Regions from separate parts of the Mycolicibacterium diernhoferi genome, predicted to be linked through region 1. Evidence: riboswitches for the same ligand, from Rfam matches in the RefSeq annotation. Region 1 holds a riboswitch; each other region holds the start of a gene.
What was found. Region 1 has a riboswitch for cobalamin ahead of K0O62_RS19215 (ABC transporter substrate-binding protein). Riboswitches for the same ligand answer to the same signal wherever they lie in the genome.

Region 1 (4,953 bases):
CAGCTGATTGGCGCCGGACCCGGCGGCCGCGAGCCGCTGCAGCACTCCGCGTCCGCAGTCGACGAGAAATGTCTGTCCGCCCGCGCGGATCAGCGTCGACGGGCCGGCCCGGTCGGGGTCGGGGATGGGACTGCCCGTGCCCAGCAGGGTCACCTCGATCATGGCTCACACATATACGCGCCCACCGGCCCGCGTCGGTGGATATTCGGGCAAACCGGTAGGGATCCGAAGCCGATACGACGTAGCCTGGGTGTGTTCGACATCACATTCTGTTTCCGGAGGCTGTCATGCGTATCGCCGACGTTCTGAAGGCAAAGGGCGCGGCCGTCACGACGACCACCCCGGACACCTCGGTGGCCGTGTTCCTCGCCGGCCTGGTGGACCGCAACATCGGGGCCATGGTGGTGGTCGGGCCCGAGGGGCCGGTCGGCATCGTGTCCGAGCGTGATGTGGTGCACAAGCTGCACGAATTGGGCGCCGATCTGCTGACCCGGCCGGTCAGCGAGATCATGACCAAGCACCTGGTGTTCTGCTCGCCGGAGGACACCGTGGACAGCCTCAGCGCCGCGATGACGCACAACCGGGTGCGGCACATTCCGGTCATCGCGGACGGCCGGCTGGCCGGCATCGTCAGCATCGGTGACGTGGTCAAGACCCGCATGCAGGAGTTGGAGTCCAGCACGGAGCACTTGCAGGCGTACATCACACAAGGCTGAATGGACGCCGATGAGCGCCCCTGACGTACGGCCCGCGACGCCGGGCGACACCGCTGCACTGTCCCGCGTGCTGGGACGAGCCTTCCACGACGATCCGGTGATGAGCTGGCTGCTGCCCGACGCGCGAGCGCGCGAGCGCAAGCTGCACAAGTTGTTCGCCGCGATGACCCGTCATCACCACCTGTCCCGCGGCGGCGTGGAGGTCGCCGCGACCGGGACTGCGGTGATCGGCGCTGCGGCGCTGTGGGATCCGCCGGGCCAGTGGCGGCACACCACCGGCGAACAGCTGCGGGCCGCGCCGAGCATGCTGCGCACCTTCGGTACCGCGGTGCGCCGCGGGCTGCGGATCACCGACCTGATGAAGCGTCACCACCCGGAGGGACCCCACTGGTACCTCGCGGTGATCGGCAGCGACCCGCAGGTGCGCGGCACCGGTCTCGGCCAGGCGCTGATGCGGTCTCGCCTCGACCGGTGCGACGCGGAACACGCACCGGCATACCTGGAGTCGAGCAACCCGGACAACATCGGTTACTACCGCCGATTCGGCTTCGAGGTCACCGGCGAGATCGCCCTGCCGGACGGCGGCCCGGTCATGTATCCCATGTGGCGGCGGCCACGGTGAATCTGTCGCGGTGGGACTCGCGGTAGAGTGCGGGAGCTGACCTGCAGGGGAATCCGGTGAGAACCCGGAACTGACGCGCAACGGTATGGGGCCTGCCATTCCCGACATGGCCTCCGAGTCCGAATGCCTGCGGCCGGTGAACCGTTGATGGCTCCGCGCCTGAGCCCATACCGAAGGAAGTTCCGCCGTGCGTGCATTCATCACGCTTGTATCCCTCGCACTCCTGGTCACCGCATGTGGCCGAACCGACACGGCGGCACCGCCGCCGCAGACCGACGGCTCCGGAGGCACCAGCTATCCGCTGACCCTGCAGAACTGCGGGGTGGAGGTCACATTCGAGCATGCGCCGACGCGCGCGGTCTCGCTGTATCAAGCCTCGACCGAGATCCTGCTCTCGCTGGGACTGGCCGACCGGATGGTGGGCAGCTCGACCTGGTTCGACCCGGTGCTTCCGGCACTGGCCGCCGACAACGCCCGCGTACCGCGGCTGGCGGACAACGATCCCAGCCTGGAAGCGGTACTGGACACCGAGCCCGACCTGATCACCTCGGCGAGCGCCCACACCTTCACCCCCGCGGTGGTCGGCGACCGGGCCCGGCTCGCTGAACTCGGCATCCCCACCTACCAGTCGCCGTCGGTGTGCACCGATGCGGTGGTCGAGGGGGAGACGGTCACCCGGACCGGACCCCTGGAAATGGACACGCTGTTCCGTGAAATCACCGAGCTGGCACAGATTTTCGATGTGGCGGACCGTGGTGCTCAGCTGGTCGACGACCTGAAGAGACGATTGGCCGACGCGCCGGAGGTCGCGCATCAGGATGGGACCGTGGCGTTCTGGTTCTCCGGGGTGCGGACCCCGTACCTGGCCGGGTGCTGCTCGGCCCCGGGCCTGTACGCCCGCGAGGTCGGCGTGACCAACGTCTTCGCCGATGCTCGCGAGGATTGGCCCGAGATCAGCTGGGAGGCTCTGGCCGACCGCGATCCCGACGTGCTGGTGCTGGCCGACCTGAGTCGCAAACGCATCGACGGCGATGCGCTGGACACCAAAATCCAGTTCTTGGAGACCAATCCGGTGACCCGCAACATGTCGGCGGTGCGTGACCGGCGCTATGTGGTGCTGACCGGTTCGGAACTGGACCCGGGTATCCGGCAGATCGACGCCGTCGAGAAACTTGCCGAAGGATTCGCCGCCCTGAACCAGACGGGGCAGACCAAATGATCGGGCGCCGGATTCTCGCTGCGGCAGCGGTGCTGACGCTGGTGGGCTGTGGACAGTCCGCCGTCGAGGCCGACCCACCCGGGGTGGCATCGGGCTTCCCGCTCACCGTGCACAACTGCGGGCGCGACGTGGTGATCGACGCGCCACCGCAACGGGCGGTGTCCCTGAACCAGGGCTCCACCGAGATCCTGCTGTCGCTGGGGCTGGCGGACCGGATGGTGGGCACCGCGACGTGGACGGACCCGGTCCGCGAGAACCTCGCCGAGGCCGATGCGACGGTGCCGAAACTCGCAGTCAACAAACCGGCATTGGAAACCGTGCTGGATGCCGACCCCGACTTCGTGTCGGCATCGTTCAGCGGGACTCTCGGTCCCGGCGGTGTCGCCGACCGGGACCAGTTCGAGGATCTGGGCGTGCCCAGCTACCTCGCGCCGAGCGATTGCGTCGGCAAGGTGTCGGCCAACTCGGACGGCATGCGCACCGAACCGCTGACGATGGACGCGATTTACGGTGAAATCCGGGATCTGGCACGCATATTCGATGTCAGCGAGCGTGGGGATGCGCTGATCGGCGAGTTGCAACAGCGGATGGAGGCCAGTCGGATGAGCGCGGACGTCGACGTGGCGTTCTGGTTCTCCGACATCCGGGCACCGTACTTCGGGGGTTGCTGCGGGGCGCCCGGGGTGATCACCGACACCGTGGGAGCCCGAAACATCTTCGTCGACACCACCGAGGAGTGGCCCCAGGTCAGCTGGGAGGTGATCGCGGACCGTGATCCCGACGTGCTGGTCCTGGCCGACCTGAGCCGGCGCACCATCGACGGCGACGCGCTGGCGGCCAAGATCGAGTTCCTGGAGTCGAACCCGGTGACCTCGCGCCTGACCGCTGTCCAGGCGAAGCGCTACGTCGTGGTCAACGGTGCCGACCTCAATCCGTCGATCCGCACTGTCGACGGAGCCGAGAAGCTGGCCGAGGGTCTGCGCCGATTCGGATTCGCCTCCGAACATTGATCATCCGTTCGCGGTCATTGCTCGTGCTGTGGGTGGTCGGCCTGGGGCTGCTGGTCGTCTCGGCCGCCGCGGCGATCACCATCGGACCGGCGGCGCTGTCGGTGCGTGATGTCTACGGGATCGTCGGCGAGCATCTGGGTGCCGGGCCGTCGGGCGCCAGCCGGATTCAGGACGGCATCGTCTGGCAGTTGCGCCTGCCACGGGTGCTGCTCGCGGCGGTGTGCGGGGCCGGGTTGGCGCTGTGCGGCGCGATCCTGCAGTCGTTGCTCCGCAATCCGTTGGCCGACCCGTTCGTCCTCGGGGTGTCTTCGGGTGCGTCCACCGGGGCCGTGCTGATCGCGGTGCTCGGGGTGGGGGCGGGCACACTGACGCTGTCCGGCGGCGCGTTCGTCGGCGCGGTGATGTCCTTCGGGGTGGTGCTGCTGCTGGCCTACGCCGCGGGCGGGGGCACCGACCGGGTGGTGCTGGCCGGCGTGGCCGCGACACAACTGTTCTCGGCGTTGACCTCGTTCATCGTGCTGTCCTCGGCCGACGCCGAGCAGACCCGCGGGGTGCTGTTCTGGTTGCTCGGCTCGCTGGCCGGGGTGTCCTGGTCCGACGTCGCGGTCTGCAGCGCAGTCGTCGCGGTCGGACTGGCCTGCTGCCTGGGATACGCACGCGCCCTCGACGCGTTCGCGTTCGGCGACGAGGCCGCCGCGGCACTGGGGGTAGCGGTGCGGCGGGCGCGGATCGTGCTGCTGGTTGTGACGGCGCTGATCACCGCGGCCCTGGTCAGCGCGGCCGGGGCGATCGGGTTCGTCGGTCTGGTGTTGCCGCATGCCGCGCGTCTCGTGGTGGGGCCGGCACATCGACGGCTGCTCCCGACGGTGATCATCTTCGGTGCGGTGTTCATGGTGTGGGTGGACACTTTGGCCCGCACCGTATTCGCTCCCCAGGAGCTGCCCACCGGGGTGGTGACCGCGCTGATCGGTGTCCCGGCGTTCGCGTTGATCCTTTTGCGGCGCCGGGGGATCCCGTCGTGAGCCTGCACGCCCGAGACGTCAGGTGGACCCGCTCCGGCAGGCTGGTACTCGACGGCGTCACGGTGGCTCCGGAACCGGGAGCCACCGTGGGCCTGCTCGGACCGAACGGATCCGGCAAGTCATCGCTGTTGAAACTGCTTGCCGGGGTGGACCGCCCCGATGCGGGCACCGTGCACCTCGACGGGGCGCCGGTGGCGACGATGCCGCGCCGGAGCGTCGCTCGGCGGCTGGCCATGGTCGCCCAGCACAACGAGACCGAACTCCACATCACGGTCCGCGATGTGGTGCGGCTCGGCCGGATCCCGTACACGCCCATGATGGGCGGGGACCGCGAGGGCACCCGGATCGTGGAGGCGGCGCTGAC
Region 2 (4,953 bases), 240 kb from region 1:
CGGCGTCCAGCGCGGCCGGGTCACGCCCGCACAGCGACGGCAGCAGCGCCCGCGCCCCGTCGATGTCCTGGCTTTCCAGCGAGCCCGCCAGCTGGGCACCGGTGCGGGCCAACGATGTTCCGCCGAGCACCACGTAGGTGGCCACCGCGGTGGTCGCGGCCGTCCAGACCGGTCCGCGGCGCCGAGCGGCGCGTTCGACCGCCACCCCGAGCGCACCCAGCCCGCCCAGCAGCACCGCGGTGTGCACGGCCCCGGCGGCCCGGTTGTCGGCGTAGCTGCGGCGTTCCAGTGCGGCGGCGACGGTGCCGAACGCGGCCACCGGGTGACCGCGTTGCGGGTCTGCCAGGCACACGTCGGCCAGGTAACCGGCCGCCAGGCCGACGGCTCGGGCTGAGGTTCTGCGCGCAAACACGTCGGCAGCGTCTCACAAGGTGGTGTACTCGACTCCATGAGGCTGGGTCTGCCGCGGCGCGGCAAGCGGGTGGTGTGAAACCCGACGGTTCGGGTGAGGAGAGTTCCATGGCTGGTTCGGGGATGGTCATCTCAGCGCTCGACCATGTGGCCGTCACGGTCAGCGATATCGGAGTGAGCGGACCCTGGTACCGCGCGCTGATCGGCGCCGACCCGGTGCTCGACGAGCACACCGACGGTGGGTTCCGCCACCTGGTGTGGGCCTTCGGGAACGGCACGCTGTTCGGCATCCACGAGCACGACCGCGATATTTCCCCGGGCGACTTCACCGAATTTCGGGCCGGCTTGGACCACGTCGGGTTCGGCGTCGCGTCCCGCGCGGACCTACAGGATTGGGTCGCCCGGCTCGATGAGCTGAACATCGCGCACGGCGGCGTCGTGGAGGCGCCTTACGGGTCCGGGCTGAGTTTCCGGGACCCGGACGGCATCGCGTTGGAGTTCTTCGCCCCGCCCGGCCAGATCCCGCCTGAGTAAACCTCGCGACAGTGGGTACCTCCTGAGGCATGTTGACGAAGATCGCAGGCACCGCCGTCCAAATCGCCGAAGGGATCGGAGGCATCGTCGGTATCCGGATCGGTACCGAAGAGCCGTTCTACCTCAGCGAGGACCGCCTCGGCGACATCGAGATCCGGAGGTACGGGCCGCGCATCGCGGCGCAGACCCGGGTCTCCGGGGACGGCAACGACGCCCGCAGTGAGGGGTTCCGGCGGCTGGCCGGCTACATCTTCGGAGGCAACCACCGCAACGAGAAGATCGCGATGACGGCCCCGGTCGCCCAGCAGGGCGACAAGATCGCCATGACCGCCCCGGTGGCGCAGAGCACCCACGGGGACACCGGAGACTCCGTCATCCGCTTCTACATGCCGTCCAAATGGTCGATGGACACCCTGCCCGAACCCGACGATGCGACCGTCACGGTGGTACAGGTGCCCGCCGAAAGGTTCGCCGTGCTGCAGTTCACCGGTGACCGCAGCCCCACGGCCGTCACGCAGAAGTCCGCGGAATTACTGAAGGCACTGCACGGCAGCGAATATCACCCCGACGGTGAGCCGGTGGCCTGGTTCTACGATCCGCCGTGGACGTTGCCGTTCCGGCGGCGCAACGAGGTTGCTGTGCCGCTGGCGGGATGACTCGGGCTGTTACAGTCCAGCCGTCCATGTGAGACAGGATGAGGAAGTCCGGTGTGATTCCGGCGCGGTACCGCCACTGTGAACGCAGCCCCTCGGGTGCTCGTGAGCCAGACCTTCGCCTCGTCTTGAGTTTTCCTGCCGGGGCGGAACTCCCCGAGAAGGGTTGATGCGCCATGCACCAACTGGTCCTGGTCGGTATGGGTGCCGACAGTCCAGCACGCGGAACGGATCTGACGATCCTCGCCGAACAGGTCGGAGCCCGGCTCGCTTATCTGCAGATCGGCACCCCGACGCTGCATCAGGTGCTCGACGAGATCGCGGCCGACAGGCCACAGGATGAGGTGCGCCTGATCGCGGTGCCGAGTGCGGGCGCTCCCGCACCCGCTCGCTCGTGGTTACGCCGGGTGGCTGCCGACTGGACGCGGCGTCACCCCGACATCCTGGACCTGCGGGTCGCCGAGCGGCCGGTCACCGGCCAGGAGGCCGGCCTGTCCTCGCCCGCGTGGGAGGCGATCCCCCGGCACGGACGCCACGTGCTGGTGTGCCGGGGCCCGCGGTGCACCGCCAAGGGCGCCGCGGACGTCGCGATCGCCGTCGACGAATCGCTGCGCGCACACGCCCTCGACGAGGATCAGGTGCTGGTCACCCAGACCGGATGTCTGTTCCCGTGCAACCACGGCCCGGTCCTGGTGGTGCACCCCGAGGATCGGTGGTTGGGGCGCGTCACCACGGACCAGGTCCGGGCTCTGGTCGCCGAGTGGGTCGAGGACCCCCGTACCGGTGTCGAACGGGTCGTGACGAGCGTCTAGCGCACCGGCGGCGTCGGCCTCCTCGTCCCGGCGGGGTGCAACCCACGGCAGCATCGCGCACGCCGCGAGGATCACCGCGACACCGGCCCACTGCGTCGGTGTCAGCCGTTCGTGCAGCAGTACCGCGGCCGCCAGCACCCCGACCACGGGTTCCAGGGTGCCCAGGATGCTCACCGGCACCGAGCCCAGGGTGCGCACCGCGTAGAGCGCACCGCACAGCCCGATCGGCAACAGCACCAGACCCTGCAGCGCCGCCACCTGCCAGGCACTGGGCGAGATGGCGAAGCTCTGCCCGGTCACCAGTGCGACGATGCCGACGGTCGCGGTGGCGCCCACGGTGACCATCAGCGTCGACAGCACGGTGCCCACCCGATGAACCCACCGCTCGCTGGCCACCAGATAGACCGCATAACCCGCCGCGCTGAGCAGTGCGCACCCGATGGCGGTGGCCGGTGCGGTGGCCCCGGTGGTCAGGGTCACCAGGACCAGACCGGCCAGGATCACCCCCACCAGCGCGCACGAGGGCCCGGACACCGGGGCCCGGTTGCGCAGGGCCACCAGCAGGATCACCACGATCGGGTAGACGTGGACCAGCACGACCGATAGCTGTGCACCGCCCTGCTCGATCGCCGCGAAGTAGGCCAGGACCTGGAGCCCGAACATCGGCCCGCACAAGCAGATCAGACCCACGGCCGCGCCGATCGGTACCCGCCGGAACCGGCGCATGAAGACGCACAACAATCCGATCGCGGTGAGTGCGAACAGACCGCGCACCGTGAGCAGCACTGCCGGGCCGGTACCGCCGCTGAAGCCGAACACCGCGGCCACCGGGGTGAGCCCGTACGCCACGCCGGAGGCCGCGCCGGCCGTCCATGCCCGGCCGCGGGTCGGGGCCCGGAAGTCGGTGGGCCGAATGTGGGCGTGCTCGGCCGTCACCACAGCTCCTTGTTCGATCGGATCGGTCCGACGGCGCCGCCGTCGAGGGGGTGTGCAGGTGCGGGAACTCGGTCCCGCTGGGACACCCCACCTCGTATCCACGCCGGGTGAAGTCGTTCGTGCGCCGGTACAGCCTAGACCGAGCGGTCAGCAGGCGGTGACCGCGGCCGCCGCACCCTGCACGATCAGCAGGATCGATCGTGGATCAGGTTGCCGTGCATCAGTATCCGGCGGCGTGGTCGTAGAGGTTGCGCAGCGGGCGCCCGTCGAGGAATCGACGCAGATTGTCGATGAAGATGTCGACGATCTTCGCGTTCTCCGAGGGCGCATTGGCCGCCGCATGTGGGCTCAGGATCACAGAGTCCAGGGCCCACAGCGGAGATTCGGGCGGCAGCGGTTCGATGCGGGTGACATCCAGCACGGCACCACTCAACGTCCCCCGCTGCAGGGCATCGGCGAGTGCATTCTCGTCGATGGTCGCTCCCCTACCGACGTTCACCACGATGGCCCCGTCGGGAAGCGCGGCGAGCTGCCGGGCGCCGATCATCGCCTCGGTCTCGTCGGTGATCGGCGCGGCGATCACCAGGATGTCGGCGGACGGAAGGTGCGCGGGCAGGTTGTCCCGGCTCAACGACGCGGAGAACGGAGCACCGAGGTCGCGGGGCCGGCGCACGACACCACTACTGGTGACCCCGAAGACGGCCAGCAGTTCGGCGATCCGGGTGCCGATCCGCCCGGCTCCCACGATGACGGCATGCCGGCCGGCCAGTTCGGTCACCCCGCCCGGACGCCACAACTTGTTCCTGCGATCGGCGGCCAGACCGGGCAGATCGCGGGCGAAATAGAGGATCCCGGCGAGCGCGAACTCGGCCAGCGGGTCGGCGTGCACGCCGGAGGCCGTGGTGACGGTGAGTTCGGTGTGCCGCAGCCCCAGCGTCGCCATCCGGGTTCCCACTCCGGCCGACGTGGCCTGGACCCACCGCAGCCGCGGCGACTGCGTCAACGTCTCGGCCGGGCGGCGCCAGTCGAAGTCGAACATCACGTCGGCGGCCGCCAGCAATCGCGTCCACCGGTCGTCCTGCTCGGCGCTCAATGACCTCGCGGTGCCGACGTGGTCGGCCGGCCAGCGCGGTTCGGGCAGCAGCTCGGGGTGGTAGTGCACCCGCAGCCGCTGGTCCGTCGCGGCGATCCGCTCGACGAGGTCGGGGGGCAGGTAGGACGCGATGACGACGTCGACCGAGTTCATGACATCAGTAGATACCAGAACCGGATCGGCGCCCTGTCCCGGCCCGAACGGTCAGTACATGTATTCGGCCGGGCAGGACAGGTCCACATAGACCGTCGAGCCGGGACTGGTGCTGAACGGGCCGCGCACCGCCTCCACCGAACAGTTGGACAGCGGCCCGGCGCGGGTCCCGTTCACCTGCACGTTGTATCCCTGGGCCCGCAGGCCGTCGATGGTCTCGGCCACAGATGCCGTTGCCGACGGTGCCGCCGAGGCGGCCGGCGCCGCGGCGAAGACCGCCGCCAACGCGATCGAGCCGACCGCGGCATGCAGAATCGTGTGCATCGTCGTCCCCTTCCTGAAAGTGCGAATGTGTCTACTG
Region 3 (4,953 bases), 2.0 Mb from region 1:
CCTCGTCCCCGGCCAGCAGCACGTTCAGCGTGCGACCGGCCGCGAGCAGCACCACCAGACCCACCGCCACCGCCGCCAACGGCAGCCACAGCGAGTCCCAGCTCGCCCGGCCCAATCCGCCGAGCAACCAGCTCAGGATCTGGCGGGCCTGGTCTCCCGTCCCGGAGGTGATGAGCATCAGGCTGGTCAACGCCGAGAGCACATAGGCCACCGCCACCCCGGACAGCACCAACCGGGTGGTGGTGATCCGGCCGCCGCTGCGCGACAGCGTGTAGACCAGTCCCAGCGCGAGCAACGCACCGGCGAACGCCGCGACCGGCACCGCCGGCCCGAACATGGCGACACCGGTGACGATCATGGCGACCGCGCCCACCGAGGCACCCGAGGACACCCCGAGCAGGTACGGGTCGGCGAGCGGATTGTGCACCAGCGCTTGCAGCGTCATGCCCAGTACGGCCAGCCCGGCACCGACCACCGCGCCCAGCACCACCCGCGGACCGCGCACCTGGGTGATCACCACCTGGTAGTGCGCGAGCCCACTGGCCTCCACCAGATTCGGCGCGATCTGGTGCGCCACGGTGCGCGCCACATCGGCGGGCGGGATGGAGATCGAACCGATGGCCAGCCCGGCGACCATCGAGCCCAGCAGCAGGACCCCGAGGGCGGCCAGCACCACCGGGTACGGCAGCGGGGTCCGCGCCCGCACCTCACCGGTCACCGAAATCTATCGGGATGAAGCTGCGCACCAAGCGATTCCACTGCGTACGGTGCCCGCACTCCGAGCACCGCATCCTGCAGGGTCAGCACGGCGAACCGGTCATCACGGATGGCCGGCACATCGGCGAGTTCGGGCCGGCTGCGCAGGAAGGCCTTCTTCTCCTCCACCGACGGAGTGCCGAAGTAGTCGTAGATCACGATCACGTCGGGCGCACGCTCGACGACCTGCTCCCAGGACACGTCGGCGAAGGTTTCCGGGACATCACTGAAGATGTTCCGCGCTCCGGCGAGTTCCATGATCTGGTTGCCGATGCCCTGCCCGCCGGCGGTGAAGGCGGTGTCCTCACCGCTGTCGTAGACGAAGGCCCGCAAGGGTGTGACCCCGGCCGTCCGGTCGCCGGCCGCGCTGACGCTGGCCTGCATGTCGGTGATCAGTTCGTCGGCGCGTTCGGGCACCCCGAAGAGGGTGGCCACGGTCTGCACCTCCTCGTAGACGTCGTCCATCACGATCGGTGCGGTGGCGCAGTATTCGGGGTTCAGGTAGCTGGTGATGCCGGCGCTCTCGAACGCCTTGCGGGACCGGCCGGCCGACTCGTCGAAGGCGCTGCTGTATCCGCCGTACACGAAATCCGGTGCCAGCGCCACGATCTGCTCGAAGGACGCATCCTTGGCCGACAACTCCGGAATCGCCCGGTACGCCTCGGCGTAGCGCGGTAGCGGTGGGTTGTCCGGGTAGACGGTCGCCACCACCGAGTCCTGCAGACCGAGGGCGAGCATCAGTTCGGCGGACTGCTGGAAGTAGCCGACCGCGCGGGTGGGCGGCTGGTCCAGCGTCACCGCGACCCCGCAGTTGTCCACGCTCACCGGGTAACCGGCGATCGACTCGGCGACGGGATCGGCGCTCGGTCCGGCGCTGCAGCCGCCGAGCAGCAGGCTCAGCGTCGCGGCTGCCGCCAATGCCCTTCGGGCGGAAAGGGATACGACTGACACGGCCATCTTCTCCATCCGGGATGTCCACGTCCCAGAAGCAGGGTCCGTCGGGAGCAGTGACCTGACTCCCGGGCAGTGGCGCGCCCGGATCACAGTGGCGGGACCGTGCCGGATTCACACCGGCTTCCCTGCCTACCCGTCGGAGCCGGTCGGTTGACCGGCCGAGATCACCCTAGTCGACGGCGCCGACTCCGCGCTCAGGGCGACGGTGGTCGTCCCTTCCCGCCGCGGCCGCGGCGTCGGCGAGGGAGTGCCGGCGCGGCCGCAGCCACGCCGGCAGCCAGGACGGCGGATTGTCGGGCGCCCGGTCGAACACGCCGCCGGCCGGGTCGTCCACCGCGCCGCGATGGCGCACCAGGTCCAACTCGGGTCGCCGGATCTGCCGGATCACCAGCACGACCAGCGCCACCACCGCGATATCGCGCAGCAGCACGGTTGCGGTGAACCACTGTTCGGGCAGGCCGCGGTTCTGTTCGCCGTACAGGTAGAGCATCCGCGGCACCCAGACCAGAGCATCGATCGTCATCCACGCCAACAGGATTCGGCGGTGCGGCAGCGCCAGCACGGCCAGCGGCACCAGCCACAACGAGAACTGCGGGCTCCACACCTTGTTGGTCAGCAGGAACGCCGCCACCACCAGGAACGCCAGCTGGGCCAGCCGCGGACGCTGGGCGGCGGTGAGTGCCAGATAGCCGATGCCGGCACAGCACAGCGCGAACAGCACCGCCGTCACCGCGTTGGTGACCGTCGGCGGCTCCCAGAATCCCAGCCCGGGATCGAAGCCCTGCCATCCGGTGAACGACTTCACCACGTTGTAGATGGAATCCATATCGTCCCCGCGCCGGGCGTTGAGCCGGAAGAACTCCGACCAGCCGCGCGGAAACAGCACCAGGATCGGCAGATTGACCACCAGCCAGGCCACCACCGCCGCCACCGCCGTGCGGGTGAACTCGCGCATCCGGCCGGTGCGCAGCGCCAGCACCAGCAGCGGTCCGAGCAGCAGCAGCGGGTAGAGCTTGAGCGCCACCCCGATACCGATCAGCACACCCGTCAGCGTCGTTCTGCGTCGCGACCAGGCCAGCAGAGCACCGGTGGCGCAGGCGACGGCCAGCGCGTCGAAGTTGGTGAAGATCTGAAAGATCACCAGCGGGGACGCGGCCACCAGTGCGGCGTCCCAGATCCGGCGGCCGGCCAGCAGCGCGGTCGCCCACACCGTCACCAGCCAGGCCAACGCCAACCCGAAGGCCGAGATATTGAAGAACATCACCACCTCGGCCACCAGCGGCACCGAGGCCACCGTCGTCAACGCCGAGTACGTCTTGGCCAGCGACATGGACAGGTACTGGTAGATGCCGGTCAGCACCGGATACTCCATGTAGCGGACGGGTTCGCTGCCGTCCCACACCACGTGCGGTTTGCCGTCGCCGTCCTTCTCCATCCAGCTCGACTTGTACGGGAACTTGCCCTGGTTCAACAGTTCCGCGGTATAGAGCGGCACGGTGTCGGAGTAGCACAGCGAGTAATAGGCGCGCTGGTTCTCCCAGTTGGCGACGCGCTGCGCCGCGGTGCCGGTGTCGGTGGACTGCAGGCAGGCCGCCTTGGTGGAGTAACCCAGCGCCAGGAAGACGACGCCGATCAACAGCATCACCCGCAGCGGGGTCCAGAACCGGGACCGGCCGATCAGCGCGTGCCGACCGACCGGACCACCGACGGTCTGCGCGAGCGCGGCACCGAGGACATCGTTGCGGCTGGGCATGTCACGGCCGTCATCGCTGCGCCTGTCCTCGGCGAGCGGAGCCGGCGAAACGAACCCGGCGGGCGGAGCGGGCGAGACAACCCCGGCCCCTTTGTGGTCCCCCGCCGTCACGGCACCGGGATCGGCGCACCGGGCGGCGGCGCCCCCGCAGGCGGCGGCGGAATCGGCGCACCCGGTGCGGGCTGCGGCGGAATCGGCGCACCCGGTGCGGGCTGCGGGGCGTTCGGGTCACCCGGCGGCGGGCCGACCGGAACGGTCGTCGGTGGACCCCACGGGATCGTGATGCCGGGTGCGATCTCCAGGGTCGGCTGGATGACCGTCTCCGACGGCGGCGGGATCTCGGTTTCCGGTGCCGAAGGCCGCGGTGCCGGGGCCGCCGGGGGACCCGCGTAGCCGCCGATCTCGGTCGGCTTGGGGAACGTCTCGTTGTCGGTGCCCTCGAGGGCACCGTCCATGGTGGCCTTCCAGATGTCCGACGGCAGCCCCGACCCGTACACCGGGCCGCCCCACTTGTTGACCAGCGGCTTGTCACCGCCGGTGGTGCCCACCCAGACCGCGGTCGACAGCGACGGGGTGTACCCCACCATCCAGGCGTCCCGGTTGGCGCCGGTGTCACCGAGCTGATTGGTACCGGTCTTGGCCGCGGACGGACGCCCGCCGGCCAGCGCGTGCCCGTTGGAGTAGCCGGCGATCGGCGCCATCGCGGCGGTCACGTTGTCGGCGACATCGGCCTCGATGCGCTGTTCGCCCTCATCGCTGCCGTCGGCGGCGTCGAAGAGCACATTGCCCTCGGAGTCCACCACCTTCTGCACGAAGTGCGGCCGGTGATAGACACCCGAGTTGGCCAGCGTCGCGTACGCGGACGCCATGTCCAGGACTCGGCTCTGGTACTGCCCGAGCACGATGCCGTTGTTGGGCGGTCCGCCCTCGCCGTCCTCGCTCAGGGTGTGTTCCACACCGGGGATGCTCTCGGCGATGCCGGCCTGGTGCGCGGCGTCGGCGACGTCCTGCGGACCGTTCTTGAGCTTGAGCATCAGCCGGTAGTAGCTGGTGTTCAGCGACCGCTTCAGCGCCTCGGCGATGTTGCAGGTGCCGCAGCTGTTTCCCTCGACGTTGGAGATCTTGATGCCGTTGAGTTCCAGCGGGGAGCTGTCGATGTTGTAGCCCAGCCCGATGCCCTGCTGCAGGGCGGCCACCAACGCGAACACCTTGAACGAGGACCCGGTCGGAAGCCCGGCCTGCGCGAAGTCGAAGCCGTTGGCGTCGGCTCCGCCGTAGTAGGCCTTCACCCCGCCGGTGCGCGGATCGATCGACACCACCGCCGCCCGCATATCGGGGTCCTGGCCCTCCAGCGTCTCGGCGACCGCCTCTTCGGCGGCCTGCTGCGCCTGCGGGTCGATCGTGGTGGTGATCTGCAGACCCTCGGTGTTCAGCGTCTGCTCGGTGATGTCGAACAGTTCCAGCAGTTCCCGGGTGACCTGACGTTCGAT

Region 2: another riboswitch for cobalamin. It lies ahead of K0O62_RS29000 ((2Fe-2S) ferredoxin domain-containing protein); the one in region 1 lies ahead of K0O62_RS19215 (ABC transporter substrate-binding protein).
Region 3: another riboswitch for cobalamin. It lies ahead of K0O62_RS00215 (ABC transporter substrate-binding protein); the one in region 1 lies ahead of K0O62_RS19215 (ABC transporter substrate-binding protein).

What each region holds. Positions count from the first base shown of each region.
Region 1 is NZ_CP080332.1:4,061,632-4,066,584, reverse strand. Features, by position in the region: gene K0O62_RS19230 (ribonuclease Z) at 1-162, opposite strand, end outside; gene K0O62_RS19225 (CBS domain-containing protein) at 288-716, shown strand; gene K0O62_RS19220 (GNAT family N-acetyltransferase) at 727-1,338, shown strand; cobalamin riboswitch at 1,345-1,487, shown strand; gene K0O62_RS19215 (ABC transporter substrate-binding protein) at 1,526-2,557, shown strand; gene K0O62_RS19210 (ABC transporter substrate-binding protein) at 2,554-3,567, shown strand; gene K0O62_RS19205 (FecCD family ABC transporter permease) at 3,564-4,589, shown strand; gene K0O62_RS19200 (ABC transporter ATP-binding protein) at 4,586-4,953, shown strand, end outside.
Region 2 is NZ_CP080332.1:3,823,970-3,828,922, forward strand. Features, by position in the region: gene K0O62_RS18160 (cobalamin biosynthesis protein) at 1-412, opposite strand, end outside; gene K0O62_RS18165 (VOC family protein) at 535-945, shown strand; gene K0O62_RS18170 (SOUL family heme-binding protein) at 975-1,601, shown strand; adenosylcobalamin (AdoCbl) riboswitch at 1,620-1,769, shown strand; gene K0O62_RS29000 ((2Fe-2S) ferredoxin domain-containing protein) at 1,799-2,410, shown strand; partial or broken gene K0O62_RS29005 (DMT family transporter) at 2,471-3,136, opposite strand; gene K0O62_RS18180 (D-2-hydroxyacid dehydrogenase) at 3,567-4,592, opposite strand; gene K0O62_RS18185 (hypothetical protein) at 4,644-4,916, opposite strand.
Region 3 is NZ_CP080332.1:44,809-49,761, reverse strand. Features, by position in the region: gene K0O62_RS00220 (FecCD family ABC transporter permease) at 1-718, opposite strand, end outside; gene K0O62_RS00215 (ABC transporter substrate-binding protein) at 715-1,707, opposite strand; adenosylcobalamin (AdoCbl) riboswitch at 1,714-1,862, opposite strand; gene K0O62_RS00210 (glycosyltransferase family 87 protein) at 1,880-3,463, opposite strand; gene K0O62_RS00205 (transglycosylase domain-containing protein) at 3,571-4,953, opposite strand, start outside.